Regions from separate parts of the Comamonas sp. Z3 genome, predicted to be linked through region 4. Evidence: predicted binding sites of a transcription regulator. Region 4 holds the regulator's gene; each other region holds the start of a gene.
The links. The regulator sigma-54, encoded in region 4, starts transcription at its own class of promoters, with help from an activator protein. The targets are predictions, from matches to a motif close to TGGCANGNAANCTGCTTT.
Positions count from the first base shown of each region.

Region 1: the regulator sigma-54 is predicted to act here: its motif matches at 4,684-4,701, upstream of FSY59_RS10675 (TorF family putative porin).
Region 2: the regulator sigma-54 is predicted to act here: its motif matches at 3,996-4,013, upstream of glnA (type I glutamate--ammonia ligase).
Region 3: the regulator sigma-54 is predicted to act here: its motif matches at 4,341-4,358, upstream of FSY59_RS05465 (ammonium transporter).

Region 1 covers NZ_VOQU01000003.1:476,565-484,156, forward strand. The annotation lists gene glcF (glycolate oxidase subunit GlcF) at 1-829, opposite strand, end outside; gene glcE (glycolate oxidase subunit GlcE) at 848-1,996, opposite strand; gene FSY59_RS10665 (ammonium transporter) at 2,130-3,482, opposite strand; gene glnK (P-II family nitrogen regulator) at 3,522-3,860, opposite strand; gene FSY59_RS10675 (TorF family putative porin) at 3,878-4,630, opposite strand; gene FSY59_RS10680 (sulfatase) at 5,004-6,332, opposite strand; gene FSY59_RS10685 (Bug family tripartite tricarboxylate transporter substrate binding protein) at 6,446-7,438, opposite strand; gene FSY59_RS10690 (tripartite tricarboxylate transporter substrate binding protein) at 7,568-7,592, opposite strand, start outside.
Region 2 covers NZ_VOQU01000008.1:199,125-206,716, forward strand. The annotation lists gene FSY59_RS22645 (YncE family protein) at 1-947, shown strand, start outside; gene FSY59_RS22650 (polysaccharide deacetylase family protein) at 1,019-1,864, shown strand; gene FSY59_RS22655 (sterol desaturase family protein) at 1,868-2,848, shown strand; gene FSY59_RS22660 (EI24 domain-containing protein) at 2,863-3,741, shown strand; gene glnA (type I glutamate--ammonia ligase) at 4,062-5,477, shown strand; gene FSY59_RS22670 (hypothetical protein) at 5,657-6,169, shown strand; gene glnL (nitrogen regulation protein NR(II)) at 6,206-7,315, shown strand; gene ntrC (nitrogen regulation protein NR(I)) at 7,362-7,592, shown strand, end outside.
Region 3 covers NZ_VOQU01000002.1:177,116-184,707, forward strand. The annotation lists gene FSY59_RS05440 (ABC transporter ATP-binding protein) at 1-351, shown strand, start outside; gene FSY59_RS05445 (DUF1854 domain-containing protein) at 348-839, shown strand; gene FSY59_RS05450 (hypothetical protein) at 1,045-1,482, shown strand; gene FSY59_RS05455 (EF-hand domain-containing protein) at 1,549-2,016, opposite strand; gene FSY59_RS05460 (5'-nucleotidase) at 2,088-3,005, opposite strand; gene FSY59_RS05465 (ammonium transporter) at 3,067-4,269, opposite strand; gene gspF (type II secretion system inner membrane protein GspF) at 4,401-5,618, opposite strand; gene FSY59_RS05475 (SDR family NAD(P)-dependent oxidoreductase) at 5,778-6,527, shown strand; gene FSY59_RS05480 (glutathione S-transferase family protein) at 6,600-7,256, opposite strand; gene FSY59_RS05485 (YafY family protein) at 7,352-7,592, opposite strand, start outside.
Region 4 covers NZ_VOQU01000004.1:679,677-687,268, forward strand. The annotation lists gene FSY59_RS15285 (aspartyl/asparaginyl beta-hydroxylase domain-containing protein) at 1-68, shown strand, start outside; gene FSY59_RS15290 (S41 family peptidase) at 409-1,923, shown strand; gene FSY59_RS15295 (RNA polymerase factor sigma-54) at 1,927-3,528, opposite strand; gene lptB (LPS export ABC transporter ATP-binding protein) at 3,674-4,456, opposite strand; gene lptA (lipopolysaccharide transport periplasmic protein LptA) at 4,453-5,109, opposite strand; gene FSY59_RS15310 (thiol:disulfide interchange protein DsbA/DsbL) at 5,240-5,890, opposite strand; gene FSY59_RS15315 (SPOR domain-containing protein) at 6,046-6,750, opposite strand; gene argS (arginine--tRNA ligase) at 6,848-7,592, opposite strand, start outside.

The DNA.
Region 1 (7,592 bases), on a different contig from region 4:
AGGCGCTGATGCGCGCGGCCTTGTCGGCGTATTGCGGCTCCAGCCGCAGCAGATGGGCGTACTCCTTGACGGTGACACCACAGCCCGAGGCGTTCATCACGATCGCCTCGACTTCGCCGCGTTCCACCAGCGGCCACCAGGCGTCGATATTGGCGCGCATCTGGGCTTTGCCGCCGTCCTGGTCGTTGAGGTGGAATTTCACCGCGCCGCAGCAACCGGCCTTGTCGGCAATCACGGTCTGCACGCCCACGGCGTCCAGCACGCGGGCCGTGGCGTAGTTGATGCGCGGCATCATGGCAGGCTGCACGCAGCCTGCCAGCAGCAGCACCTTGCGTGCGTGCTCGCGCACGGGCCAGACCCCGGCATCCTGGGCGGCCGGTATCTTCTCGCCCAGGGACTCGGGCAGCAGGCCTTTCACGGCGCGGCCCAGCTTCAACGCGGGGGCGAACAGCGGGGAATTCATGCCCTCCTTGAGCAGCCAGCGCTGCAGCTTCTCGCCCGTGGGGCGCTCGACCTGTTCATCGACGATCTTGCGGCCGATGTCGACCAGATGGCCGTACTGCACGCCGCTGGGGCAGGTGGATTCGCAGTTTCGGCAGGTCAGGCAGCGGTCCAGGTGCAGTTGCGTGGACCGCGTGGGCGTCTGGCCTTCGAGCACTTGCTTGATCAGATAGATGCGGCCGCGCGGGCCGTCCAGCTCATCGCCCAGGGTCTGGTAGGTGGGGCAGGTGGCGGTGCAGAAGCCGCAATGCACGCATTTGCGCAAAATGGCTTCGGCTTCCTGGCCTTCTGGCGTGGCACGGTATTCGGGCGCGAGATTGGTTTGCATGGGGTGCTGTCCTTGTTCTTACCAATGCGCCGAGAGACGGTTCACATTGAGAATGCCGGCGGGGTCGAAGGCCTGCTTGAGGCGGGCATGCAGCTGTGCCGATGTGCGGCCTGCCGGGCTGGCCTGTGCATGCGTGTCGAGATCGCTATTGGCGCTTGTCTGGCTGCCTTCCTCGGCCCTGAAAAGCGAGGCGGAACCACCGGCTGCCTGCGCCAGCTGCTGCAAGGCTGCTGCGGCCGAACGCGGGGCCTGCACCCAGCGCTGTGCGCCATGCCAGTCGATCAAGGGGCCGATGGCATCGCCGGGCAATTGCAGCGGTGCTGCGGTCGCGGGAACGGACAGACGCCACAGACAATGATCGGCAGCGCGCTGCTGGAACCAGGGCAGGCTCAGATCGCGGCTGGCGCTCCAGTCGGCGGCAACGGCATCGTTGTCCAGCCGCTCGCCACCCAGGCGCAGCGTGGCGGCCTGAACGGCGGCGCGGGCGCCGCGCAGTCGCAGATACAGCGTGCCCTTGCCGTCTTCTTCCAGCCAGTTGCTGGCATTGAGCGGCAGAGGCTGGCCGCCCCAGTGATTGAGCCAGTCCAGAGCCTGCGCCTGGCTGCAGGCGTCAAAGCGCAGCGTGGCCTCGGCCGGAGCCACGGGCAGGACCTTGAGGCTGACCTCGGTGATCAGACCCAGCGTGCCCCAGCTGCCCGTCATCAGGCGCGAGACGTCATAGCCGGCCACATTCTTCATGACCTGGCCGCCGTAGCGCAGCAGCTCGCCCTGGCCGTTGATCATCTCCAGGCCCAGCACAAAGTCACGTACTGCACCCACGCTGGCACGCGACGGGCCGGACAGGCCTGCTGCGACCATGCCGCCCACGGTGCTGGCGGCGCCGAGGTGCGGCGGCTCGAAAGCCAGGCACTGACCCTGGGCGGCCAAGCCCGCTTCCAGCTCGGCCAGCGGCGTGCCGGCGCGCACGGTGACCACCAGCTCGCTGGGCTCGTAGCTGACGATGCCACTGAGCGCGCGCGTGGACAGCGGCTCGCCCTGCAGGCGCAGGCCGTAGAAGTCCTTGCTGCCGCCGCCGCAGATGCGCAGCGGGGTCTTGTCACTGGCAGCGGCGCGAATGCGCTCGCTGAGCTGATTGATTTGGCTGGTGGCTGAATCCATGGCCTGCATGGTAGCCGGGGTGCCCCCGGGGCAGGAAGGGCCGATCTTTGATTTTTTTGAAAAGCAGGCGTGAATAAAAAAAGCCCCGCAGCTTGCACTGCGGGGCAACGTAATGAAACTGAACTTGCGAAGAGCCTGCCGCTTAGCGGGTGTAGGCCACCTCACCATGGGAAGTGATGTCCAGGCCTTGGCGTTCGGACTCTTCCGAGACACGCAGACCCACGGTCAGATCGGCAATCTTGTAGGCCACGTAGGAGACCACGCCGGACCAGACGATGGTCACCAGCACGCTCTCGACCTGCACCCACAGCTGATGGGCCATGTTGTAGCCCTCGGGCTCGATACCGCCCAGGCCCTTGGCGCAGAACACGCCGGTCAGGATGGCACCCAGGATACCGCCGACACCGTGGACACCGAACACGTCGCAGACGTCGTCGACCTTGAGCATGTGCTTCAGGCCGGAGACGCCCCAGAAGCACAGAGGGCCGGCGATGATGCCCATGACGATGGAGCCCATGGGGCCGACGAAACCGGCGGCGGGCGTGATGGTCACCAGACCGGCCACGGCACCCGAGGCGGCGCCCAGCATGGAGGCCTTGCCGCGCAGCAGCGCTTCGGCCACGATCCAGGAGATGGCGGCAGCGCCGGTCGCCAGGATGGTGTTGATGAAGGCCAGGCCGGCAATGCCGTTGGCGGCACCGGCAGAGCCGGCGTTGAAGCCGAACCAGCCCACCCACAGCAGGGAAGCGCCCACCATGGTCAGCGTCAGGCTGTGCGGAGGCAGGGCTTCCTTGCCGAAGCCGATGCGCTTGCCCAGCATGTAGGCACCCACCAGGCCAGCCACGGCTGCGTTGATGTGCACCACGGTGCCGCCCGCGAAGTCCAGCGCGCCATCGGCACCCAGCAGACCGCCGCCCCACACCATGTGGGCCATGGGGATGTAGCTGAAGGTGAACCACAGCACGGAGAACACGATCACGGCCGCGAACTTGATGCGCTCGGCAAACGCCCCCACGATCAGCGCCACGGTGATGGCCGCGAAGGTGGACTGGAAGGCCACGAACACGTATTCGGGGATGGTCTTGAGCATGGACGACAGCGTGTCAGGCGTGATGCCCATGAGGAACAGCTTGTCGAAGCCCGCGAAGAACTTGCCCTCGCCGCCAAAGGCCAGCGAGTAGCCATAGATGGCCCACAGCACGGTGATCAGCGAAAAGATCACGAAGACCTGTGCCAGCACGGACAACATGTTCTTGCTGCGTACCAGACCGCCGTAGAACAGCGCCAGGCCGGGGATGACCATCAGGATCACCAGCATGGTCGAGGTCAGCATCCAGGCGGTATCGCCGGCGCTCAGGGTGGGAACAGCCTCGGCTGCGGCTTCGGCCACAGGTGCTGCGGCGGCGGCAGCGGTGGCGGCTTCCTGGGCAAAGCCAGCAGCGCTTGCAGCCAGCAGGCCCAGTCCCAGGCCTGCGCTCAGTAATTTCTTGGTCATGGCAATCTTTCTCAAAACGGTTCCAGAGAGACTGGGCCTTTACAGGGCCGCGTCGCCGGTTTCTCCTGTACGGATACGGATCGACTGCTCCAGCGCCTGCACAAAGATCTTGCCGTCGCCGATCTTGCCGGTGCGGGCCGCGCCCTCGATGGCGTCGATGGCGGCGTCCACCAGATCGTCGGCAATCGCGGCCTCGATCTTCAGCTTGGGCAGAAAGTCCACCACGTACTCGGCACCGCGGTACAGCTCGGTGTGACCTTTCTGACGGCCAAAGCCCTTGACTTCGGTCACGGTGATGCCTTGGACACCGATTTGGGAAAGAGCTTCACGCACTTCGTCGAGCTTGAAGGGTTTGATGATGGCGATCACCATTTTCATGACGGGCTCCTGAAAAATTAGAAAGTCTTGGAGAGCGTCAGAATCAGACGCGCCTTGTTCACATCGCCGAAGTAGGCCTTCTTGTTGGCGCCGGTCACCGCTGCTGCAGCAGAGAAGCCGTCGCCCAGGTCATAGGCACCACCGACGCTGTAGTCCACATAGTTGGGAACGCCCAGGTCCTTGATGTCGCTGGAGAAATGGGTGTAACCAACTGATGCTTTCAGTGTCACCTTGGGCATCACTTCCTGGCTGTAGGAGAACTGCAGATAACCGGTGTTGCGACCCTTGAGACCCGAGCCGGCCTTGGCGCCAGCCCAGCCGAAGTAGTCCTTGGACACCGTGTGCGAGTACTTGGCCGTGAATGGGCCATAGGTGCCGGAGCCGTAGATCTCGGTGGTGTTGCCGTTGGCATTGCCCGAGTAGACATAAGTCAGCATGCCCACGTCCCAGTCCACATCGGCGGCCTTGAACTTGTAGCCGCCGTAGAAGTCGGTTTCCAGCGAGTTGCCGGGCAGCCAGTCCACGGAGGAGTTCCAGTTGCCGACGTAGAAGCCGCTGTCGCCGAACGTGTAGTCGAAACCACCTTGCAGCGCAGGCTTGATGGCCTTGGTGCGGCTGGCGTCCTGGTCCTGACCGCGGAACTTGTAGTTGGTGGTCAGGGCAACGTTGGCGGAGAGCTGGGCATGGGCCCACATGGGGGCGACAACGGCGCAGGCCAGGGCGGCGGTCTTGGCGAAAGTCTTGAAACGGCTTGCAGCGGGACTAGGCATTCAGGGTTCCTCCGGTTTGAAAATTTCGTGGCAAAAATCTCGGATGAACTCTCAAAGCACAGACCGTGCCAGTCTCTGCGGCCGCTGCGGCGCGGTGCGCAGTCATCGGCCTCAAACAGGCAGCGGGCCATAGCTGCCGAGTACAAAAAGCTACGAATTTTCACAATCACTGAGCGCAACTTTCGCCACCTGGCTGGCGGGCTGGATGGATTGCACCAAGATGGTGCGTTTTTGCGATGCACCGCCATGGCCCGGCTTTTGCGCGGCTTTTTGCACCAAACAGGTGATTTGCAAGTGAGTGCATGCTCTTTGTTCGAGCGCAGACGCAAAAAAGCCCATCGCCAGGGCGATGGGCTTGCAGGTCGCGCGCCGCTCAGAAGCTGGCCTGCGGCAGGTCTGCCTTGGTGAATACCAGCGAGACCCTGGCTTCCTCGGGAATCGGCGGCAAGTCCTGATTCCAATGCTCCCAGGCGCTGCGCAGTTCGGCCAGCTTCCGGGGTTCGCGATCACGCAGATTGGCGCGCTCGCGCGGGTCGTTGCCGATGTGGAACAGATACTCGATGCCCTCGATCTGCAGATATTTCCAGTCGCCGCGTATCAAGGCCTTTTGCTCGCGGTGCTTCATGCGCCAGGCCAGGTCGCGCTCGGGCATCCAGCGTTGATCCTGCATCAGGGGCAGCAGGCTGATGCCGTCCAGCGGATAGTCGGCATGTGCGGCTACGCCCGCTGCAGCCAGGAAGGTGGCCGACCAGTCCATGGTCAGGCTGGGCGTGTCGCAGACGGCTCCGGCCGTCATGCGCGCCGGCCAGCGGGCCAGCAAAGGCACGCGGATGCCGCCTTCGAGCAGGTCCATCTTCTGGCCCACGAAAGGCCAGGTATTGGAGAAGCGCTCGCCGCCGTTGTCGCTGGTGAAGACGATGAGCGTGTTCTCGCTCATTCCTTTTTCCTCCAGCGCATCCAGCAGCCAGCCGATGCCTTCGTCCATGTGATGGATCATGCGCTGATAGGTGTCGATGGAGCCGCCGTCGATATGCTTGCCCATGCCTTGCAGGCGTTCGGACTCGGCGCGGTCCTCGCGCGTCAGCCAGGGCCAGTGCGGCGCGCTGTAGTGCAGCGAGAGGTAGAAGGGCTGCTCGGCCGTCTGGCGCTTGACGAAGTCCACGGCGCGGCGGCTCAGCAGATCGGTCAGGTAGCCGTCTTCGGTGTGCGGCTCCTCGTTGTGCCAGAAGTCGGGGCGCCCGCGCGGATCGCAGTGGGCGAAGTAGTCGGCGCCGCCGGCATGAAAGCCGTAGAACTCCTCGTAGCCCGACAGGCGCGGGCCGAAATGCGGCGGGTAGCCCAGATGCCATTTTCCGACCAGGGCCGTGGCATAGCCGGCATCGCGCAGCAGCGAGGCCACCGTGGGGTGATCGGGCGGCAGACCCAGCACCTTGTCGCCATGCACACTGGCGATGGGTTCCTCGGCCGCACCGCGCAGTCGGTACTGCCAGCGGCCCGTGGCCAGCGCAAAGCGCGTGGGCGAGCACACCGAGGAGTTGGAATAGCCGCGCGTGAAGCGCAGGCCCTGGGCGGCCATGGCGTCCAGGCGCGGCGAGACGTCGGTGGCGTTGTTGTGTGCATCGCGCGCACCGGTGCAGCCCAGGTCGGCATAGCCGAGGTCATCGGCCAGGATGAAGATCAGATTGGGGCGGGAGTCGGTCATGGGAGAGCGGGGAACATTCAAAAACAGGAGCTTCTATCGCTTGTTAATAAAGGATTCTGAATAGATTTGATGCTGAAAATGTTTGGTAGCAAGCGATAGATGCTCCTCAAATATCAGGGCTTGAAGCCCGAGCGCTGCACCACCGGCGCCCATTGCGCGCGGTAGGCCTTGAGCATTTTTTCCGTGTCCTGCGCGCTGCTGACCACGGGCACCAGGTTGGAGGCGGCGAACTTGTGCTGCGTGTCGGCTTCCTTCATCACTTCCTGCACCAGCAGCGAAAGGCGCTGCACCGTGGCCGGCGCCATGCTCTGCGGGGCGAACAAGGTGTTCCAGCCCGTGCCGACCAGGTTCACGCCCAGCTCCTTGAGCGTGGGAATGCCGGGCGCCATGGCGCTGCGGCGCTCGCCCGAGGTGGCCAGCACGCGCAGCTTGCCCGCTTCGTGCTGGGCAATCTGGGTGTCGAAAGTGTCCACGGCGATGGGGATCTGCCCGCCCATCAGATCGGTGAGCAGCGGGCCCGAGCCCTTGTAGCCCACGACCTCGACCGGCACCTTGGCGGTCTCGCCCAGCATCAGCGCGAAAAAGTGCGGCAGGCTGCCCGTGGCCGGCACGCCGAAATTGGCCTGCTGCGGATTGGCCTTGAGCCAGGCCAGCAGGTGCGGCAGCTCCTTCACGGGCACGGCGCTGGCGACGGCCAGGCCGAATTCGTAGCGGTTCACCTCGCTGATGGGGCGGAAGTCCTTTTCCGGGTCGTAGCCCGAGTCCGGGAACACCAGCGGCGCGACCACCATCACAGCGGGATTGGCCAGCAGCACGGCGGGCTGGGAGGCGGGCGCGTTCTTCACGTACTGGGCCGACAGACGGCCGCCCGCGCCGGGCTTGTTTTCCACGATCACCGGGCTGCCCAGCCGGGCCTGCAGGCGGTCGGCCACGATGCGTGCCACGCGGTCGGTGGCGCCGCCGGGCGGATAGCCGACCACCATGCGCAGCGGTGTCTTGTTGGGAAACAGGGCATGGGTCTCCTGGGCCTGCAGCGCGCCGCTGCCCAGCAATCCTGCGCTCAGGCCGAGCCCCGCCGCGAGCTTGCCGAAGATTCTTCTTTGCATCGTCATGTCTCTCCTGGTCTGTGGTCCGCGCCGCGGTCTCACGCCATTGCTGATGGGAAAGTGGGCAGTGTAAGTGCGTGCCGGCACCGGCCTGAACAGCTCGGACGGGCGGTGTCCGGGCCTGCGGCCTCAATCGGGTTTCAGATTGATCTTG
Region 2 (7,592 bases), on a different contig from region 4:
TCAAGCCGGCACAGGCAGCGCGTGCCGTGCAAGGCCCCACGCCCATCTTTGTGCTGAACTCCCTGGATGCGTCCATCAGCGTGATCGATCCGCTCAGCTGGAAGGAGCAGTCGCGCATTCCAACGGGCAAGGAGCCTCATCACCTGTACCTGACGCCGGACGAGAGGTCGCTGGTGGTGGCCAATGCACTGGGCGATTCGCTGACCCTGGTGGATCCGCGCACGGGTGCCGTGCAGCGCGTGATCCGCGACATCGTGGACCCGTACCACCTGCGCTTTTCGCCGGACATGAAGTGGTTCGTCACGGCAGCCAACCGCCTCAACCACATCGATTTTTACCGCTGGGACGCGGCCACGCAGACGCCGACACTGGTCAAGCGTGTCTCCACCGGCAAGACGCCCAGCCATCTGTTCATCGACGCGCAGAGCAAGACGCTGTACTCCACCATGCAGGACAGCGATGCCCTGGTGGCCATCGATATCGCCACCCAGACCATCAAGGCTCGCGTGCCCACCGGCCCCATGCCTGCGGACGTCTACGGCAGCCCTGACGGCAAGAAGCTGTTTGTCGGCCTGACCGGCGGCGATGGCGTCGAGGTGTTCGACATCACCGGCGCCGAGCCCCGCAGCCTGGGCCAGATCAAGACGGCTGCCGGTGCACACGCCTTCCGCGCTGCCGGCGATGATCGCCACCTGTACGTGAGCAACCGCGTGGCCAATACCATCAGCAAGATCGATATGCTCAGCAGCCAGGTCGTGGCCAACTACCCGGCACCGGGCGGCCCTGACTGCATGGATGTGTCGGCCGACGGTCGCTACATCTTTGTGGCCTCGCGCTGGGCACGCAAGCTGTCGGTGATCGACACGCTAGAGAAGAAGGTGGTCAATCAGGTCAATGTGGGCAAGTCGCCCCACGGGGTCTGGACGCTGTCCCACGCTGCGCGTTGAAGCGCCTGTCCCGGCCGCACCGGAGTGGCCGGGATGCCCGGTGTTCGTGTTGACCACCTCAAGGAGGGTGGATGCAAAGACGTTGTTTCATGCTCGGCTCGCTGGCCGGCGGCCTGTCTGCCGTTCCTGCCTTCGCTTCCGAAGTTTCAAAAAAGATAGCTTCAGGTACATGCTCCAAGGCGGTTTACCTGACTTTTGACACTGGGCACATGGGCATAGCCCAGTGGGTCGCCCAGGTGCTGCAGAAGCACAAGGTTCCCGTCACCTTCTTTGCGGCCAATGAGGCCACGAAAGAGGGGGGCAGCAGTCTGGGCGACTTCTGGGCACCCTGGTGGAAGGCGCGTGCCGACGAAGGTCACCAGCTCGCGTCCCATACCTTTGACCATATGTACTGGCTGGCCGATATTCGCGACAAGGCCAGCGGGCAGGTCACGCATTTCAGGGTCAGGCCCTCGGCCGGTCCCAGGGCTGGTCAGACCTATGTGGTGTCTGCCGAAGAGTACCGGCAGGAGATTGCGCGCTCCGCCCAGCGGCTGGCCCAGATCACGGGCCGCAAGACCTTGCCGCTCTATCGTGCGCCGGGTGGCAAGACATCGCCGGCGTTGATTGCTGCGGCCCGGCAGGGCGGTTTTCAGCATGTGGGCTGGGCGCCGGCGGGCTTTCTGGGCGACGAGCTGCCCAGCGACAAATATCCGAATGAACGCTTGCTGGCCCAGGCACTCAAAAACATAGGCAGCGGCGATATCTTGCTGGCGCACCTGGGGATCTGGTCGCGTCAGGATCCATGGGCTCCGGCGGTGCTGGAGCCCTTGATTCTGGGCTTGCTGGACAGGGGTTTTTGCTTCCGTACGCTGGCCGAGCACCCGGCGTATCAGGGCTGGATCGCGCAGCAGCGCCGAGTGCTGCAAGAGGAGTGAGTCGTGGATTGGTTGGTACAGATGTTTGGAGAGGCGCAGCAACGCTTGTTTGAAGGCGTGGTGCAGCCTTTTCTGTTTCATTTCGGCATGGCGAATCTGCTGGAGGATGGCTATACCGCCACAGGCTGGCTGCTGGTGGGCTTGCTGCAGATTGCCGTCATGGTCGCGGTGATCGTGCCGCTGCAGCGCTGGAGGCCGGCCGAGCCCGTGGTCGACCGCCAGGCGATCCGTGTGGACATCCTCTATACGCTGATTCATCGGCTGGGACTTTTCCGGCTGGCCCTGTTCTTCACGGTTGACCCGCTGTGGGATTCCCTTTTGGGTACGCTTCATGTCTGGGGCTTGCCGGGCTTTCACCTTGACGACATCTGGCCGGGCGTGACGGACAACGCCTGGGTCAGCCTGCTGATGTATCTGGTCGTCTTCGATCTGGTCGAGTACTGGATTCATCGCGGCCAGCACGGCTTTACCTGGTGGTGGAAGCTGCATGCCGTGCACCACTCGCAACGTCAGATGACAGTGTGGAGCGACAACCGCAATCACCTGCTCGACGATGTGATCCATGACGCCATCATCGTGCTGGTGGCGCAGCTGATCGGCGTGGCTCCCGGGCAGTTCGTGGCCATCGTGGCCCTGACCCAGCTCAGCGAGAGCTTTCAGCACGCCAATGTGCGCATCTGGTTTGGCCAGCTGGGCGAGCGCCTGTGGATCAGCCCGCGCTTTCATCGCCGCCATCACGCCATCGGTATCGGTCACGAGCCCATGGCGCCGGTGCGCAACCAAAAGGTCCACGGCAACAACTTTGGCGTGCTCCTGCCCTGGTGGGACATGTTGTTCGGTACGGCCAATTTCGATCTGCGCTATGACCCTACGGGCATTCGCGATCAGGTGCAGGCCAATGCGAAAGGGCAGCTGCGCGACTATGGCCGCGGCTTCTGGGCGCAACAGTGGCTGGCTGTCCTACGACTGATGGGTCGCGCATAAGCCAATCCTTGAGTATGCTTGCCAGCATGAGCTTGCTACTCGACTCTTTTTGGCGTGCCTTGGCGTATTGCCTGCATAAGCGGGTCATTGTCTGGTCACTCTTGCCGCTGCTGGCCATGGCCTTGATGGCCTGGCTTCTGGGCTACTTCTTCTGGGCCGATGCGGTCCTCAAGGTGCAAAGCCTGCTGGATGGGGTGGGCTGGCTGCACTCCCTGTGGCTGTGGCTGCAGGAGCGTGGCGTGGGCTATGCCTCGGAGGTGGTGGCCTCCATGTTTGTGGTGCTGGGGGCCACGCCGGTTCTCGTGGTGCTTGTTTTGCTGCTGGTGGGCCTGTTCATGGCGCCCGTGCTGACGCAACTGGTGGCCGAGAAGCGCTTTGCCGGGCTGGAGAAAAAGCATGGCGGCTCCACCGTCGCCAGCCTGCTCTGGTCGGGCGGCTCCACGCTGATTGCGCTGCTGGCCCTTTTCGTCACCCTGCCGCTATGGGTGTTTCCGCCGCTAATGCTGGTGGTCGCACCCTTGATCTGGGGTTGGCTCACTTACCGGGTCATGGCGTTTGATGCCTTGTCCGAGCATGCCAGCAAGGATGAGCGCCGGGCCCTGTTTGCCCGCCACCGCATGTCGCTCATTCTCATGGGGGTGATCTGCGGCTATCTGGGCGCAGCGCCCGGTGTGGTCTGGATTTCCGGGCTGCTGTTTCTGGCTGCTTTCTGGATTCTGGTGCCCATTGCCATCTGGATCTATGCGCTGGTGTTTGCCTTCTCTGCGCTGTGGTTCGCTCACTTCTGTCTGGCGGCGCTGGAACAGATGAGGGCGCAAACCATGCCGAGTACTGCCGATCCCCAGGTACCGTTCGCACCTGGTGCAGATGATGCCGCTTCGGTTGCTCGCTGAGAGCGCTTGCCGCCGGGCCAATCGTGCCTCGTGCACCAAAAACAACCCAGTTCATAAAATGCACCACATTGGTGCGTTCATTTTCACCAAGATGGTGCATCTGAGAAATGCGTGCCGGCAGTGAGACAATGCGCGTCGGTTTGGTGCAGTTTGCCGATGCGGCGCTGCTAAATGCTTATGTCTTGTGGCGAGTAGCTTGCTGCAAGAGCTCGATTTCAGTGCACGGATGCTGGGATGAGGTGCTGAAGCAGAGTTGGCACGCAAACTGCTAGATACTATTCATTCTTTATTTGATCAGCCAAGTTGGCAGGAGAGATCTAATGGCGAAGACCGTTGCAGACGTGATGCAGATGGTGCAGGATAACGAGGTCAAATTCGTGGACCTGCGCTTTACCGATACCCGCGGCAAGGAACAGCACGTGACCGTGCCCGTGTCGCACTTCGACGAGGACAAGTTCGCCTCGGGCCATGCTTTCGACGGTTCTTCCGTTGCCGGCTGGAAAGGTATCGAAGCCTCGGACATGCAGCTGGTTCCCGATCCAAACACTGCCAACATCGATCCCTTCTTCGAAGAGACCACCCTGATTCTGCAGTGCGACGTGATCGAACCCGGTGACGGCAAGGCCTACGACCGCGATCCCCGCTCCATCGCCAAGCGCGCAGAAGCCTATCTGAAGGCTTCCGGCCTGGGCGATACCGCCTACTTCGGTCCCGAACCCGAATTCTTCATCTTCGACGGCGTGCGCTGGGGCACCGAGCCTCACAACCCCTTCTTCGAAATCGAGGAATACGAGGCTCCCTGGAACACCGGCACCAAGTTCGAGAGCGGCAACCGCGGTCACCGTCCTCGCGTCAAGGGTGGCTACTTCCCCGTGCCTCCCGTTGACAGCACCCAGGACATGCGCGCAGAGATGTCGCTGCTGCTGGAAGCCGTCGGCATCCCCGTCGAAGTGTTCCACCACGAAGTGGCCGGTGCGGGTCAGAACGAAATCGGCACACGCTTCTCGACCCTGGTCGAGCGTGCCGACTGGACGCAGCTGCAGAAGTACATCATCTGGAACGTGGCCAACACCTACGGCAAGACGGCAACCTTCATGCCCAAGCCCTATGCTGGCGATAACGGCTCCGGCATGCACGTGCACCAGTCCGTGTGGAAGGATGGCAAGAACCTGTTCGCCGGCGACGGCTATGCAGGTCTGTCCGACTTCGCCCTGTACTACATCGGCGGCATCATCAAGCACGCTCGTGCCCTGAACGCCATCACCAACCCCGGCACCAACAGCTACAAGCGTCTGGTTCCCGGCTTCGAAGCGCCCGTGAAGCTGGCTTACTCGGCCAAGAACCGCTCCGCTTCCATCCGTATTCCTTACGTCAGCAACCCCAAGGCACGTCGCGTGGAAGCCCGCTTCCCCGATCCTCTGATGAACCCCTACCTGGGTTTCGCAGCCCTGCTGATGGCCGGTCTGGACGGCGTGGAAAACAAGATCCATCCCGGCGAAGCCGCGACCAAGGATCTCTACCATCTGCCTCCCGAGGAAGACAAGCTGGTGCCTACCGTCTGCCACAGCCTGGATCAGGCTCTGGAAGCCCTGGACGCCGACCGTGCGTTCCTGACCAAGGGCGGTGTGTTCTCCGACAGCATGCTGGATGCCTACATCGAGCTGAAGATGACCGAAGTGACTCGCTATCGCCAGTCGGTGCACCCTGTCGAATATGATATGTACTTCTCGCTGTAAAGCAGAGGTTCTCAAAGGCGGCGCAAGCCGCCTTTTTTATTGCACGGGCGCTGCGCCGGACATGGCAGCAAAGGAACCAAACGGGTTGGTGGCGGTCAAGTAGTCAATAAAAGCTGCAGGCTTGGAGCGATACTCAGGGTATTGCGGACTTGCGGCCGCCGTCTGCCTGAGAGGACCGAATGAAGAAGTTTTATGTGTTGTCGTTGCTGTGTCTTGCATCCGGGCTGGTTTCTGCCCAGGATGTGATCTACCGCTGCGGCAATGAGTACACCAACAATGTTTCGCAGGCCAAGGCCAAGGGGTGCAAGCCGGTCGATGGCAGTGGCGTGACGGTGATTCACGGCACCCGTCCCTCGGGCGGCAATGCTGCTGCGGCGCCGGCCAATCCCAAGCCGGCAGGCAGCTCTGCATCGAGCCAGGCGGCCCCTGCCCGCGCCGACAGTGCCGCGCAGAAGGCGCGCGACTCCGATGCCCGCGCGATTTTGCAAGGCGAGCTGAACAAGGCCCAGGCCAGACTGGCCGAGCTCAAGGCGGAGTACAACGATGGCAATCCCGTGCGTACTGCGCTGGAGCTGCGCAATCCTCAGGGCTACCCGGAGCGGGTGGCCAAGCTCAAGGCCGATATCACCCGCCAGGAAAGTGATATCGCAGGCATCAAGCGAGAGCTGGACCGGCTGCCTGCGGTCAACTAATCCGCCCCCTGGGGCTGGTCATTTTTGGTCAATCGCATGAGTTCCACTGCAGCCCCGATTCCCGATATCTCCACGCCTGATCCGGATCAGGCCAACGGTCATGGCTACCAGTCGCTCGACTGGCTTTGCACCTTGATTGCCGTGCTTGACGAGTACGGCATGGTGCGCTTCGTCAATGCGGCGCTGGAAAATGCCCTGGGCCAGTCGCGCCGCATCATGGTCGGCAGTGACTTCGCCACCTGCTTTGCCGAGCCAGCCCTGCTGGACAAGGCGCTCAGCGGAGCCCGTTCCAACGACTTTGCGGCGCTGCGCTTCGAGGCCAGCCTGCTGCGCCTGGGTCAGGAGCCCCTGCCGATTCACGCTGCCGTCTCGCTGGCCGAGAAGGCCGGCCACGTCATGGTGGAGATGTGGCCGCTGGAACAGCAGGCCCGCCAGGATCGCGAGGAGCGCATCCGCGAACAGGCCCAGGCAAACAAGGAGCTGATTCGCAATCTGGCCCACGAGATCAAGAATCCGCTGGGCGGCATTCGCGGGGCAGCCCAGCTGCTGCAGATGGATCTGGTCATGCCCGAGCTGCTGGAGTACACCACGGTCATCATTCACGAGGCCGATCGCCTGCAGGCACTGGTGGACAGACTGCTGGCCCCGCATCGCCACCCCCACGAGGTCGGCGACGTCAACATCCACGAGGTCTGCGAGCGCGTGCGTTCACTGGTGCTGGTCGAACATCCCCAGGGACTGAGGATCACGCGTGACTATGACATCTCCATACCGGAATTCAGAGGCGACAGCGCGCAGCTGATCCAGGCCCTGCTCAATATCGTTCAGAACGCGGCCCAGGCGCTGGGGCGGCGCATTGCAGAAGGCGATGCCGAGATCATCCTGAGGACGCGTGTGGCCAGACAGGTCACTTTGGGGCGTGAGCGCTACAGATTGGCACTGGAATTGCATGTAATCGACAACGGGTCAGGCGTGCCGGATGCCATCAAGGAGCGAATTTTCTATCCTTTGGTCTCGGGCCGAGATGGTGGATCCGGCCTGGGGCTGACGCTGGCTCAGACCTTTGTGCAGCGTCACCATGGCTTGATCGAATGCGAGAGCCAGCCGGGGAGGACGGATTTCCGGATCCTGATTCCGCTGCCATAAAGCCTGACATTATCAATATGCAGAAGAAGGGAAGGATGTTGCACGAATGAAGCCAATCTGGATTGTGGACGACGACCCTTCCATCCGCTTTGTGCTTGAAAAAGCACTGGGGCGCGAAGGCTGGCCCATTCGCAGCTTTACCCAGCCGCGCGATGTGCTCAAGGCCCTGGCTGATGTGGACAACAGCGATCCCGAGCGTCAGGCTCCTCAGGTGCTGGTCAGCGATATCCGCATGCCCGGCGGCTCGGGCCTTGAGCTGCTGGAGCAGGTCAGGGCG
Region 3 (7,592 bases), on a different contig from region 4:
GAGCGCCAGCGTATTTCCATCGCGCGTGCGCTGCTGATCGATCCGCGCATCCTGATCCTCGACGAAGCCACCTCGGCCGTGGATACCGAGACCGAAAAGGAAATCCAGAAGGCACTGGACAATCTGGTGCAGGGTCGCACCACGATCGCCATTGCCCACCGTCTGTCCACCTTGCGCAAGGCCGACCGTCTGGTGGTCATGGATCGTGGCGAAATCGTCGAAGTGGGCCCGCACGACGAGCTCATGGACCTCAAGGGTCATTACTTCCGTCTGTACGACGCGCAGGCGCGCCGTGCCGAAGAGGATGCGCAAGCGGCCGGCCTGAAGTTGCAGACCAAGGAACCCCAATGATCGAAGCTCCCCAATCCAATCTGAACGGCATGCAGCTGGTGCGCAACGCCCATGGCCGTCTGGTGCTGACCCTGGGCAACGGCCTGGTCTACGAAGCAGTGGTTCCCGTGCGTGCGTTTCCGATTGCCGCGCCTGCCGAAGGGCTGTCGCTGATCGCAGCCGATGGCAAGGAAGCGCTGTGGGTGGCCCGCATGGCCGACCTGCAGCCCGAGCATCGTCAGCTGATCGAGCAGGACCTGGCCGTGCGGGAGTTCGTGCCGACCATCGAGCGCATCCTCAAGGTCTCCAGCTTTTCCACCCCCAGCACCTGGGAGCTGCAGACGGATCGCGGTCTGACGCAGATGGTGCTCAAGGCCGAAGAAGACATCCGCAAGCTGGCCGGCCGCACCAGACTGCAGATCACGGGCCAGGATGGCGTGCAATATCGGATTCCCGACAGCGGCAAGCTGGACCGGCATTCGCGCAAGCTGCTGGAGCGCTTTCTGTAAGCCGCGCAGCGCAACTATTTCAAGGGCCTCGCCTCATCGCGAAGCCCTTTTTTGTATCAAATTGCGCAGCGGTGCTTGATATATATAGACTAATAGCTATCAAAATAGGATTGAAAATAATCCTACAGTTTTCTCAAGCGTGGCCGATAACAGGGCGAGATAGCTGTTTTTCCGCCTGCACCTTTTTACTGCCGAGGGCCAAGCCATGCAAATTCCACCTCTAGACCGGACACAGACGCCCTGGCGTACCCAGGGTGCGGATTTGTACTCCACAGGGGCTTCGGGCGCCGCGCCGGTGCGCCCCGTGAACGCCGTGAATGCCACAGAGTCTGTGGACAAGATCGGCGAGGGCCGCACGGTGCGTGAACCCGAGAAGCCATCGGCTCCCGATACCGAGAACCGCGACTGGACCCTGGCCGAGGAGATCAAGCAAAAAGAAGAGGTGGAGGAGCCGCCCAAGGAGCCCATCTCCAAGCAGCTGATCGAGTTCATCCAGTCCATGTGGCGCGCCAGCGCCCAGGCGGTTGAACAGGCACAGGAAACCAGCAAGTCGGAGGATCTGCTGCAGAGCAAGCAGCAGGCGCGCAATGAGCCGCTGACTTATTCCGAGCCCCGGGTCAAGCGCAGCGGCAACGCCAAGTAAGGCGGTTGCTTTGATTTTGAGAGCTGATTGCGCTTGATATTCAAGCGCTTCAGCTATTTTTATACCCTATTTGCTTTCAGAGTCTGCGTTGTCAGCTTCTGATTTGTGAGCATCGTCCTTGGCCGGTGCAGCAGCCACGGCTTCGGCGGCCTTGGCCTTTTCACGCGCTGCACGGTATTTGACGGCAAAGGCGCGCACTTCCTCATAGGTGACGAAGCCGTCCTTGTTGGTGTCGGTTTCGTCAAAGGCGGCGGCCAGCTTCGGGATGATGGCCACTTCCTTGCGGCTGAGCTTGCCATCCTGATTGAAGTCCAGCATCTTGAATTGCTGCTGGGCCTTGATCTCGCCCTTGGAGAGCTGGGTTCCCTGTCTTTCTCCGATCTTGTCGCCGGCGGTTTCCTCGGCGCGCACCGTGGGCAGCAGCAGCACGGCGCTGGTCAGCAGCACGCCCATGGCGGTCTTCATGACCGAGCTGCTGCGGGCGACGATGGGGTGGTTCTTGGCTTTTGACATAGCGGTACAGATGAGGGCCATGACGGCATTCTCAACCTCCGGCCCGCCGCACTTTCAAAGTTTTGCATTCGCTTGCCGGACTTTGCCAAGCTTTACGTAGGCAGCGCCGCCTTGTCATGGGCAATGCCGCTGCGCACATGGCCCGAGGGAACATGTCCGGCTGCATTGCGCACATGGCCGGTCTGGTCGTCGAAGAAGAAGTCGGGCTCGAACTCGCGCAGAAAACCGCCCTTGGCCAGTCCGCCGAGGAACATGGCTTCATCGACATCGATCTTCCAGTCCATCAGCGTATTGAGCGCACGCTCATGGGCCGGGGCGCTGCGCGCCGTGACCAGGGCCGTGCGCACGCGCATGCCGGCCACATCGGCCTGCTGCAGCCGGTGCAGGGCGGCCAGCAGCGGCTTGAACGGGCCTTCGGGCAGCGGCTGGGCGGCTTTTTCCAGTTCATGCTGCTGGAATGCCTCCAGGCCCTGGGCCTGGAAGATGCGCTCGGCCTCGTCGGAAAACAGCACGGCATCGCCGTCGAAAGCGATGCGCACTTCGCGCGGATGGCTGCTGCTGGCGCGCATGGAGTCGGTGAACACATGGGCGGCCGGGTAGCCCAGCTGCAGTGCCTGGGTCACGTCATCGGCATTCGCCGACAGGAACAGCTGAGCTCCCAGAGGGCGCAGATAGCCGAAAGGGTCACGCCCCTGGGTGAACACGCCGCGCTGTATGGAGTGCAGGCCGTGGGCCTTGGCCGAGCGGAAGACGCGCATGCCGCTGACGGGATCGTTGCGCGAGAGCAGCACTACCTCCACATGCTGCTGCCCCTCGGCGTTGAAGGCCAGCAGTTTCTTGACCAGCGAGAAGGCAACGCCCGGTGCGGCAGGCACGTCCAGCCGCTCGCGCTGCAGGCGCAGATAGCTCGCCGGGTCGCTGTCCTCGAAGAGGCGGTTTTCCTCCTCGAAATCGAACAGGGCTCGCGAGGAGATGGCGACGACGAGCTTGTCGTTCAGGGTCATGGCCATGGCGGTACGGTTTTGAGCGGAATTGCGGACAGGCTTCGATGATACGCAGGCCGCAGCTCCCTCACCAGTTGGCTTCGCGCTCTGGCGTGGCACTGATGTGGTGGATGGACAGATCGGCGCCGTCGAATTCCTGCTCCTGGCTCAGGCGCAGGCCCATGGTCTTCTTGAGCAGGCCGTAGACCAGCAGGCCGCCCAGCGCGGCCCAGGCCACGCCCATCAGTGTGCCTATGAGCTGGGCGACCGGATGCACGCCGCCAAGCCCGCCCAGTGCCTGTGTGCCGAAGATGCCGGCCGCAATGCCGCCCCAGGCACCGCACAGACCGTGCAACGGCCACACGCCCAGCACGTCGTCGATCTTCCATTTGTTCTGCGTCAGCGTGAACATGAAGACAAAGATGGCTCCGGCGGCAGCCCCCACGACCAGTGCCCCCAGAGGGTGCATCAGATCCGAGCCCGCGCAGACGGCAACCAGGCCGGCCAGCGGGCCGTTGTGCACAAAACCCGGGTCGTTTTTGCCCACCGCCAGGGCGGCCAGCGTGCCACCCACCATGGCCATCAGCGAGTTCACAGCGACCAGACCGGAGATCTTGTCCAGACTCTGGGCACTCATCACATTGAAGCCGAACCAGCCCACGATCAGAATCCAGGCGCCCAGCGCCAGGAAGGGAATGCTGGAGGGCGGTGTGGCGGCAATCGCTCCGCCCTGGCGGTAGCGATTGCTGCGCGGGCCCAGCAGCAGCACGGCTCCCAGGGCGATCCAGCCCCCCACGGCGTGAACGACCACGCTGCCGGCAAAGTCGTGGAACTCGGCGCCGGTCAGTGCCTTGATCCAGGCCTGCACGCCGAAATGCTGGTTCCAGGCAATGCCCTCGAAGAAGGGGTAGATCAGGCCCACGATCATGGCCGTGGCGATCAGCTGGGGCCAGAACTTGGCGCGTTCGGCAATGCCGCCCGAGATGATGGCGGGAATGGCGGCGGCGAAGGTCAGCAGAAAGAAGAACTTGACCAGGCCATAGCCGTTGAGTGCCGCCAGCTGCTCGGCGCCCACGAAAAAGTGCGTGCCGTAGGCCACGCCATAGCCGAGCGCGAAATAAACCACGGTGGAGACCGAGAAGTCGACCAGGATCTTGACCAGGGCATTGACCTGGTTCTTGCGGCGCACGGTGCCCAGCTCCAGAAAGGCGAAACCGGCGTGCATGGCCAGGACCATGACGGCGCCCATCAAAATGAACAGGGCATCCGCGCCCTGTTTTAGTGCTTGCATGAAAACGCTCCAGCTGAAATTTGCTATTTATTGGTGCGAAATTGCGGGAAAAACCCGCAATGCACTAAAAGAAAGCAAGAATTGCGCCAATCTGGAGTGGGTGCTTCCGCACCGGCACATGCCTGTCAGGTCTATTTGACGAACTGGTTGAGCTGGATGATGGGCATGAGCACGGCCAGCACGATGAGCATGACCACCAGCCCCATGACGACGATGAGCAGGGGCTCGAGGATCGTGGCCAGGTGCATGGCACGGCGCTGAACCTCGGTGGACAGCTGGGTTGCGGCGCGCTGCAGCATCAGCGGCAGCTGGCCCGTCTGTTCGCCCAGTCTGGCGAACATGGCGACCAGACCCGGAAAGCGCTTCTTCTGCGCCAGGGCCGAGGCCAGTGGCGCGCCTTCGCGCACCAGCACCAGCGCATCCATGGCATCGGCGCGCAGGGCGCGGTTGTTGAGCGTCTCGGCGGCGGCCTGCAAGGCCTTGAGAATGGGCACGCCCGCTCCGGCCAGCATGGCCAGGGTGCCGGCAAAGCGCGCCGCGTTATAGCTGCGCGAGAGCCGGCCTATGAGCGGCAGATGCAGCCACTGGGCATCGAAGCGCTCGCGAAACGCCTCGTTCCTGAGCGCCAGCCGAAAACCCACGGCAGCCAGCAGCAGCACGGCCAGCATGAACCAGCCATAGCTGCGCACAAAGTCGCTGATGCCGAGCATGACCACGGTGAGAAACGGCAGTGCACGCTTGGTGCCGGCAAACACGCCAGCCACCTGCGGCACCACATAGCTGACCAGGAAGATCACGATGACGATGGCCACCAGCGTCACGATGGCAGGATACAGCGAGGCGCCGATGAGCTTGGACTGCAGCGCCTGACGCGCCTCCAGGTCGTCGGCCAGGTTCTCCAGCACCGGGCCCAGGCTGCCGCTGGATTCCCCGGCACCGATCACGGCGCAGAAGATGTCGGAAAACTCGCGTGGATGCTGCTCCAGCGCCTTGGCAAAGCTGGAGCCGGCATTGACCTCGGCCCTCAGCGCCGCGACCAGCTGATGCTGGCGTTCGTCCTCGGCTTCCTCGGCCAGCGCGGCCAGTGCGCGCTCTATGGGCAGGCCGGAGCTGACCAGGCCCGAGAGCTGGCGGGTCCAGACCGCCAGGCTGGTGGAGTTGAAGACCGGGCGCGTGAGCCAGCCGGATGCGCCTGTCCGGCCCCGGCCTGCGGCGACGGGCTCGACCTGCAGCGGCACCAAGGCCTGGCTGCGCAGCTGGCTGCGCGCGGCACGGGCGTTGTCGGCTTCCAGGGTGCCCTTGCGGGTCTGGCCCTGGGCATCCAGGGCTTCAAAGGTAAAGGCAGGCATGCGCGAATCGATCTGACAGTGACGGTTTAGTGCAGATGGTAGCGACTAATGATGTCAGCCCTTCGTTGTTTGAGAGAGCGGATCCGGCTTGATGCAGGTCATGACTGCCGCGGTCGAGCTCGGCACAATGGTCTGCCGATTCAAGAACGGGAGGTTTCGATGCTCAAGGACAAGGTTGCATTGGTGACGGGGGCTGCATCCGGCATAGGCCGCTGTGTGGCGCTGACATGGGCCAGGGAGGGCGCGCGCGTGGTACTGGCGGACCTCAACGAGGAGCAGGGCCAGGAGACGGCCGCCCTGGTGCGCGAGCTGGGTGCCGAGGCACTGTATCTGCGCGCCGACGCCGGCAGCCCGGCGGATCATGAAGCACTGGTGGCCTTGACCATGCGCCACTTCGGCCGCCTGGATGCGGCCTGCAACAACGCCGGCATCGGCGGCGTCAGCGCGCCCACCGTCGACTATCCGCTGGATGCCTGGGAGCAGGTGCTGCGCGTCAATCTCTCGGGCGTGTTCTATGCCTGCAAATACCAGATCGCCGCCATGCTGCAGGGCGGCGGCGGCTCCATCATCAATATGGCGTCCATCCTCGGTGCCGTGGGCTTTGCCAACTCTGCGGCCTATACGGCCGCCAAGCACGGCGTGCTGGGTCTGACCAAGGCGGCAGCGCTCGAATATTCCGCCAGAGGCGTGCGCGTCAATGCCGTGGGGCCGGGCTTTATCCACACTCCCATGATCAGCGGTCTGGAGCAGGACCCGAGCACGCATGCGGCGCTGGTGGCGGCCCACCCCATGGGACGCCTGGGCCAGCCCGAGGAGATCGCCGAGCTGGTGGCCTGGCTGGCCAGTGACCGCGCGTCGTTTGTGACGGGCGCTTATTACCCGGTCGACGGCGGTTACTTGGCTCGCTGAGTGGTCTGCAGCGGTTTGCTGTAGGTCTTGATGGTCCTGCGCCTGACTGGCGGTCGCTGCAGGCCAAAACCTTTAAACGACTGGCGCCATGGCGGCGGCTTGCATATCGCCGTCGATCTCGTCGGCGCGCACCGAGGCTGCACGCTGCAGCAGCGGCGTGGCATAGGCCTCGAATTCGGGCCGCCTGGGCAAGCTGCCGTCCATCATGCTCCAGCCGATATAGCTGGCCAGATACAGATCGGCGGCCGTGAAGTGGTCGCCGCAGACATAGCGTTTGCCGGCCACCGCATGCAGCAAGGTGTTCAATACATCGTCAAAGCGGCCAAAGCCTGCGCTTATGGCCTGCTGATGAGTTTGCGATTGCAGCCAGCCTTCGTTGCGGGCGGTTGTGACGGCCTCCACCGGCCCGGCGACAAAGAACAGCCAGCGAAGGTAGCTGGCGCGCTCCGGGCTGCCCATCGCCGGGGCCAGTCGTTTCTCGGGGAAAAGCTCGGCCAGATAGGCGAGGATGGCTCCGGTCTCGGTGACCACGGCATCGCCATGCTGCAGCGCCGGGACCTTGCCCATGGGGTTGATGGACAGGTACTCGGGCGACTTCATCTCGGGTCCGAATTCCAGGTCAACGGTTTCATAGTCGGCACCGCATTCCTCCAGCATCCAGCGCACCATGCGGGCGCGTGATCTGGGGTTGCTGAAAAAGCGCAGCTTGGGTTGTTGCGGTGTGGACATTGCGGCTCTCCTTGGGGCGGGCTGTTGTGACATGGCAAAAACGCCATGCAGCCAATGTAGGAGCGGGGGCTGACAGTTTCTGTCAGCAGTGCCGTTCAATCCAGCGTGTAGCCGGTTTCGTCCAGCCAGCGCTGTATCAGCGCCTGGCGTCGCTGCGGATAGCGTTCGCCCAGATCCTCCAGCGCGTCCACGCGGTCGGCGCGAAAGTGACGAAAGGCCTGGCGCAACTCGCACCATGCCGAGACCACGCGGCTGCGCTCGAAGTAGGCCATGGCAAACGGCCAGACCCGGCGCTGGCTCGGCACGCCATGCTGATCCCGGTAATGCAGCACGACC
Region 4 (7,592 bases):
AGATCCTCAAGTTCGGACTGATGATCGGCGTGCTGGTCTGGTTTATCTGGTGGCTGATACCAAACTAGGCCGCCCCATCAAAAAAGCCGCTGATGCATTGCACAGCGGCTTTTTTGTTGCCCAACGCAATCCTTCGAGAGGATAGATAGGACTATCCAAGCCATAAACCACCTCCGGTCACGGAAATCAGATACAGCGGCAGACAAATCACGACACGCCTTTTGGCTTGACCTGCGCATAGTGACTTTCGGCATTTGGTGGTAATAATTCGCGGCACCGTTTCTAAAATATCGGATGGGATTGGCATTCCACATCCAGCCGAGGGAGCTTTCGATGTCGAGTTCAATCTGTGGCGTTGCCCTGTGTGGCGTAGTGTGCCTGAGCCTGCTTGCAGGTTGCGGCGGGGGCGTGAATGACAGTCCTGTTACCGATAGCCCAGGCAGCAGCAACCCAGACAACACTGGCCCGCCCCCAAACCCGGCCGAGACATCCAGCAGCTTTGCCCAGCAATGCTCTCCCGACAACATCCTGGCCGATACCCTGCTACGCAACGCTACGCTGGACACGGAAAAGCGCTGGCTGCGCACCTACTTTGATGAAGCCTATCTGTGGCGCGAAGAGGTCCCAGCTGTAGACCCTGGCGCAGCCAGCTTCAGCAGCGGCTACTACTACACCGACCTGAGCAATTACTTTGATGCACTGCTGACGCCTGCCATTACCGAATCCGGTGCCCGGCGCGACCAGTTCAGCTTTATGTATCCCACGCAGCTATGGCAATCGGTCTCCGAAAACGCCACTGCGCCCAGTCACGGCATCGAGTGGCGAATGGCCAGCCCCACACCGCCACGGGGCCTGCGCATCGCCTATATCGAGCCCGGCAGCCCAGCCGATGTGGCGGGTTTTAAGCGTGGCGACACCCTGGTCTCGATCGATGACGTCTCCGCCGATGCGCCCGATGCCGATGGGGTGGATGTGCTCAATGCCGGATTGTTCCCTGAGATATTGGGCGTCACGCACAACTTCATCCTGCAGCGCGGCGGCGCACAACTGCCCGTGCAAAGTCTGACCAGCACCAATATCACCAACACCCCGGTGCCGCAATCGCGAGTGCTCACGCTAAACAGCGGTGCGCGTGCTGGCTACATCGTCTTCAATGACCATGTGCTGCCCGCCGAAGGTCAGCTGGTCACCGCCATTTCCAATCTGCGCAACCAGAACGTGAGCGATTTAGTGCTGGATCTGCGCTACAACGGCGGTGGTTTTCTGTTCATCGCTGCAGAGCTGGCAACCATGATTGCGGGCAGCACGCAAACGGCTGGCAAGACTTTCGAGACGCTGCAATACAACGCACGCCGCAGCGCAGAAACGCAGGTGACGCCGTTTTATGGCAGCTCCTGCTTTCCCATCAACAACGAATGCAGCAATATTCAGCCCTTGCCCACACTCAACCTGAAGCGGGTGTATGTCCTAGCGCAATCGGGCACGTGCTCGGCCAGTGAGGCACTGATCAATGGCCTGCGCGGTGTGGATGTGGAAGTCATCCTGATTGGAGGCACGACCTGCGGCAAGCCTTATGGTTTTACGGCCAAGGACAACTGCGGCATCAGTTACTTCCCTATCGAGTTTGCCGGTATCAACGCCAAAGGCTTTGGCGACTACGCCGACGGTTTTACACCGGGCAATGGTCCAACACAGCGCTATGTGCCCGGTTGCAGCGTGCCCGATGATTTAGACCATGCACTGGGTGACCCGCAGGAAGGCATGCTGGCTGCCGCCATGAACCATATCAGCACGGGCTTGTGCCCCGCTCAGCCTTTTGCTGCCACAGCCCGCAAGCGCAGTGTCAGCCCTGATCCGAATGCTGCGCCTCTTACGCTCCGGCGCAACCCGGCACGCAACAACCGCCTGCTGCTGCCGCACTAAGTCTTAGAGCGCCTTGCGCAGCGTGGTCGTCGGTATCTTGAGCTGCTCGCGGTATTTGGCGACAGTGCGGCGCGCACACTCAATGCCCTGCTCCCTGAGCATGTCGGCCAGCTTGGCGTCCGACAGCGGCTTTCTGGCATCTTCGGCATCGACAAACTGTTTGATCAGCGCACGTACGGCCGTGCTGGAGGCACTGCCGCCGGTTTCCGTGCCCAGGCCCGAACCGAAGAAATACTTGAGCTCGAAAGTACCTTGGGGCGTGGCCATGTACTTGGCCGTGGTCACGCGGCTGATGGTGGACTCGTGCAGGCCCAGCGTGTCGGCGATATCGCGCAGTACGAGCGGGCGCATGGCCAGCTCGCCATGCACAAAGAAGTTCTTCTGCCGCTCCACGATGGCTTCGGAAACACGCAAGATGGTGTCGAAGCGCTGCTGGATGTTCTTGATGAACCAGCGCGCCTCCTGCAGCTGCTGCTGCAGCGCCGCATGACCGTCGCTGTTCTTGTGGCGACGCAGCACTCCGGCATAGATGTCGTGCACGCGCAGACGCGGCATGACCTCGGGGTTGAGCTGCACGGAAAAGTCTGCCCTGCCCGAGCCGGCCCGCACCGGGCGCACGATGACATCGGGCACCACGATATGGCGCTCCACGTCGACAAAGCGGCGCCCCGGACGCGGCTCCAGCCTGGCGATCAGGGCCATGGCCTCGCGCAGCTGTTCCTCGCGCGCGCCGCACAGGCTGGTGAGCTTGCGCAGATCGCGCCGCGCCAGCAAGTCCATGGGCTGCGCGCAGATGGCCTGCGCCAGCAGCAGCCGGTTCATATGCGCCTCGGTCGTGCCCTCGTCCTCGGCCGTGCGGATCAGGTCGCGCAGCTGCAGCTGCAGGCACTCGGCCAGATCGCGCGCGCCCACGCCCACCGGCTCCAGGCTTTGCAGCAGCTTCAGCGCAATGGCAAAGTGCTGCTCCAGCTCCTCGCGCTCTTCCAGATCGTCGCCGGCCAGGCTCTGCGCCAGCTCCTGCAGGGAATCCTCGAGATAGCCGTCGTCGCTGAGCGACTCGATGAGAAAGCGCAGCGCCGCCGTGTCTGCCGCGCCCAGATGCAGGCTCAGCGCCTGACGATGGAGAAAGTCGGTCAGGCTCTGGTGCTCGCGCGCCAGATCGATGGCATCGGTTTCGTCATCGCCATCGCGGTTGCGCGTGGAGCTGCTGGCCGAGGGCGTATCCCACTCGCTGCTGGATTCGCCGCCCCATTCGCCGTCCTGGCCGTCCATGCCGTCGGCCTCCCAGTTCAGGGTTTCCGGGGTTTCGGGGCTCGGTGCTTCCGCTACTGTTTCAGTAGCTAATTGCGCTTGCGATGCTTCTTTTTCAGCATGAATACTATCTGAAGTACTGTATTCACTGGCGCTACTAGCTACATCTAAAGGAGCATCTCCCGCAGTTTCGGCCTCATCGCCCGCACGCTCCAGAAAAGGGTTGTCGACCAGCATCTGCTCGACTTCCTGCGCCAGCTCCAGAGTGGAGAGCTGCAGCAGCTGAATGGATTGCTGCAGCTGCGGCGTCAGTGATAAATGCTGCGAAACGCGTAGCGAGAGACCTGGCTTCATCGAGGCGCGGCTCCCAGACAATCATTGCAAACGCGCGCAGTGCTATGGGTTTGCCGCCGGGCTGCCCCAGGGCAAACCCCGGCGCAGACGGCCAGGGCCCCTTCTGGGGGCAGCGACCATACAAAGTGAGGGAGCGTGGGGGTCATCACATTCTGAAATGTTCGCCCAGATAGACGCGGCGCACATCGGCGTTCTCCACGATCTCCTCGGGCGTGCCTTCGGCCAGCACATGGCCGTCGCTGATGATGAAAGCGTGGTCGCAGATGCCCAGCGTCTCGCGCACATTGTGGTCGGTAATCAGCACGCCGATGCCGCGCTCCTTGAGGAAGCCGATGATGCGCTGGATCTCGATCACCGCAATCGGGTCGATACCGGCAAACGGCTCGTCAAGCAGGATGAAGCGCGGCTGCGTGGCCAGGGCACGTGCGATTTCCACGCGCCGGCGTTCACCGCCGGACAGCGCCAGCGCCGGCGACTGGCGCAGATGCTCGACGCGCAGCTCCTGCAGCAGGCCCGTGAGGCGCTTTTCGATCTCGCCCTGCGTCAGCGCCTTGCCCTGCTCGTCCTTTTGCAGCTCCAGCACGGCGCGCACATTGTCTTCCACGCTGAGCTTGCGAAAGATGGAGGCTTCCTGGGGCAGATAGGACAGGCCCAGGCGCGAGCGCTGGTGAATCGGCATGCCGCCCACCGGCTGGCCGTCGATGAAGATCTCGCCGCCATCGCTGCGTACCAAGCCCACGATCATGTAGAACGATGTGGTCTTGCCCGCACCGTTGGGGCCGAGCAGACCGACCACCTCGCCTTTTTGCACGGACAGCGATACATCCTTGACCACCTTGCGGCTGCCATAGGACTTGGCCAGATGCTTGGCCTCCAGGCGGCTGTCGGACTCGCCGCTGCGGCTGCTGGAGAAGGTCGGCTCGCTCATTTCTTCTCGTCGGCTTTCTCGCCGCCCAGCGTCATGCTCGGGCGCAGCTGGGTGGCAGGTGTGGCGAGCTTGGGCTGTGCGCCCGGCGTACCGTCCTTGGGCGCCATGATGGCGCGCACGCGACCGCCCTGGCCCACGGAGGAGCTAGGCAGGCCGCCGCTGGTCTTCTGACCATCGACGGTATAGACGTCGGTGATGTTGTTGTAGACGATGATGGAGCCCGTGACCTGGTCGCTGAGCTGGCCACCACGGTAGCGGCGCATCTCGCCACGGCGGATGAACTTGACGATATCGGCCTTGCCGTCGTATTCGATGACTTCGCCTTCGCCTTCGATGAACTCTTCGGGCTGGCCGGCCAGGGTGTCGCGCTTCTGACGGAAGAAGGCACGCTTGCCGGGTTCGGCCTTGATCACCCCGTACTGATAGCCCTCGGCATCCTGACGCACATCAAGCTGGGCGCCGCGCAGCACGATGGAGCCCTTGGTCATCACCACATTGCCGGTGAAGACGCTGGTCTGCTGCAGCTCGTCGTGACGAAGCGCATCCGCCTCGATATTCATGGGCTTGGCGCTGTCGGCCTTTTCGGCATGGACCATGCCGGTCGCTGCTGCCAGGGCGCAGGCCAGCGCAAGAGGTAGGAGTGTTTTTTTCATGGAAGGCACGTTTCTTGCATCCATTGTAGTCATTCCCTTTTTGCAACTTGCGTAAAAACCACCCACAAAAAAGCCCGCGCTACGGCGGGCTTGCGGGGCATCAAACGTCGTTGGCGCCTGAAATCAAGCGTCAGGCCTTGCGGCTGGAGGCGATCAGCGCATTGACCACGCGCAGCACATTGTCCATATTGCCGGCCTTGGTGCCATCCGTGTAGTAGCGGCCGGCCACGCCCATGGCGGGCACGCCTTCCACGTCATACTCGTTTTGCAGCTGGGTGGCCTTGCGCGCCTGATTGGCCACGGTGAAGGAGTTGTAGACCTCCTTGAACTTGGCCAGATCCACGCCCTGCTTGCCGATCCAGTCAAAGATGGCCTCATCGTTCTTGAGCGGGTTGCGGTCCACGTGAATGGTACGGAACACCTTGGCATTCAGCTGGGGCAGCAGGTTCATGCCTTCCAGGGCGTAGTACAGCTTTTGCTGTGGCACGAAAGAGGCATTGAAGGCCACGGGCACCTGGCGCACCACCACATCGGCGGGCTGGGTCTTGGCCCAGGCTTCGAACTGGGGCTCGAAGGCATTGCAATGCGGGCAGCTGTACCAGAAGAACTCCACCACCTCGACCTTGCCGGCCGGCGCGCTCACGCTGGCGGGCTTGCCCAGCTTGATGTAGTCCTTGCCTTCCCTGGGCGCGGCACCCTGGGCCCAGCTGGAGGAGGTGCCCAGAGTCAGGGCACCGGCGGCAGCTGCCGAGGCAGCCAGAGAGAATTCGCGACGTTTCATCTAAACAAACTCCTGTATCAGGTCTGCAGTATCAGAGCCCAACGGCCCCAAAAAGTTCAGCAAAGTCCTAAATCTCGCACCCGCTGTCCGGGACGCCTCGGGCCGCGGCCTGAGGGCTCCACAGAGAGAGGCTGCACAACGCCTCGCAGGGCCGATTATCGCGCCGCACGCACCAGGGTCGAGTCCACGCCCGCGCCGTCGAGCTTGCCCTTGAGCTGCTCGGCGTCGTCACGCTTGCTGAACGGCCCCACGCGCACACGGAAAACGGTGATGCCGTTTTGCTCACGCTCGCTGATGCGCGACTCCCAGCCCAGCATGGCCAGCTTGGCACGCTGCGCTTCCGCTTCGCTCTGGCCGCGGAAAGCGCCTGCCTGCACAAAGTAGTTGAATGCCGAGTCCGAGGACGATGCTGCCTGGGCCGCCGCCTTTTCCTTGTCGGCGCGCGCCTTTTCTGCCTTGTCGGCCGCTGCGGAGCGCTCCTTGACCAGATCGCCCAGCGGATCGCCCGATCCGGGCTTGGCCGTCTTGTCCGGCGTGGATGGTGCCGGCGGCGTGGTGACTCCGCCGGTTGCGGTGGGCTGCACGGCAGGCGTGGGCGGCGTCACCGTCACTTCGCTGGGCGGGACGGGCGGTGTCACCGGCGCAGGTGCGGGCTGGCGGCTTTGCAACGGTGCGTTGGGGTCCCAGTTCTTGTTGCGCTCGGCCTCAGCCGCATCGCGCTGAGTGTTGTTGCCACCCTTGTTGAGGAAGGGCACCGGTACCTTGGTCACATAGATGGCCACGGCCAGTGCCGCAGCCAGACCGATGACCATGCCAAAGATAAGCCCCAGGATGGTTCCACCGCGTTGCTGGTTCTTCATATCAGTCGCTTAACGCTTTCTGCTTCGATTGTTCCGCTCTCAGATCCATCGCCCCCGCTGCACAACCGGCAGGGGAGCGATGGCCAGGAAACCGGGATTACATGCGCTCGGGCGCGCTCACGCCCAGCACCGCCAGACCATTGTGCAATACCTGGGCCGTGGCGGCGACCAGGGCCAGACGTGCGAGCTTGACCTTCTCGTCGTCCACCAGAATGCGCTCGGCATCGTAGTAGCTGTGATAGCTGGAGGCCAGATCGCGCAGGTAGAAGGTCACGTCGTGCGGCGCGTTGCCTTCGGCAGCCGCGGTCAGCATCTCGGGGTACTTGGCCAGCAGCAGCATCAGGGCCTGGGCCTGCGGGCCTTCCAGTGCGGACAGATCCACATCCTTGAGCGCGGGCACGCCAGCGCCGCCGGCTTCCTGCCAGGCGCGCAGCACGGACTGGATACGCGCATGGGCGTACTGCACGTAGTACACGGGGTTGTCGTTGTTCTGGGCCACGGCCAGATCCACGTCGAAGGTGTACTCGGTGTCGGGCTTGCGCGAGAGCAGGAAGAAACGCACCGCGTCCTTGCTGGTCCACTCGATCAGATCGCGCAGCGTGACGTAGGAGCCGGCGCGCTTGCTGATCTTGACCTCTTCGCCGTTGCGCACCACGCGCACCATGGTGTGCAGCACGTAGTCGGGATAGCCCTCGGGGATGCCTACATCGGCAGCCTGCAGGCCGGCGCGCACGCGGGCAATGGTGCCATGGTGGTCCGTGCCCTGGATATTCACCACCTTGGTGAAGCCGCGCTTGAACTTCTGGATGTGATAGGCCACATCGGGGACAAAGTAGGTGTAG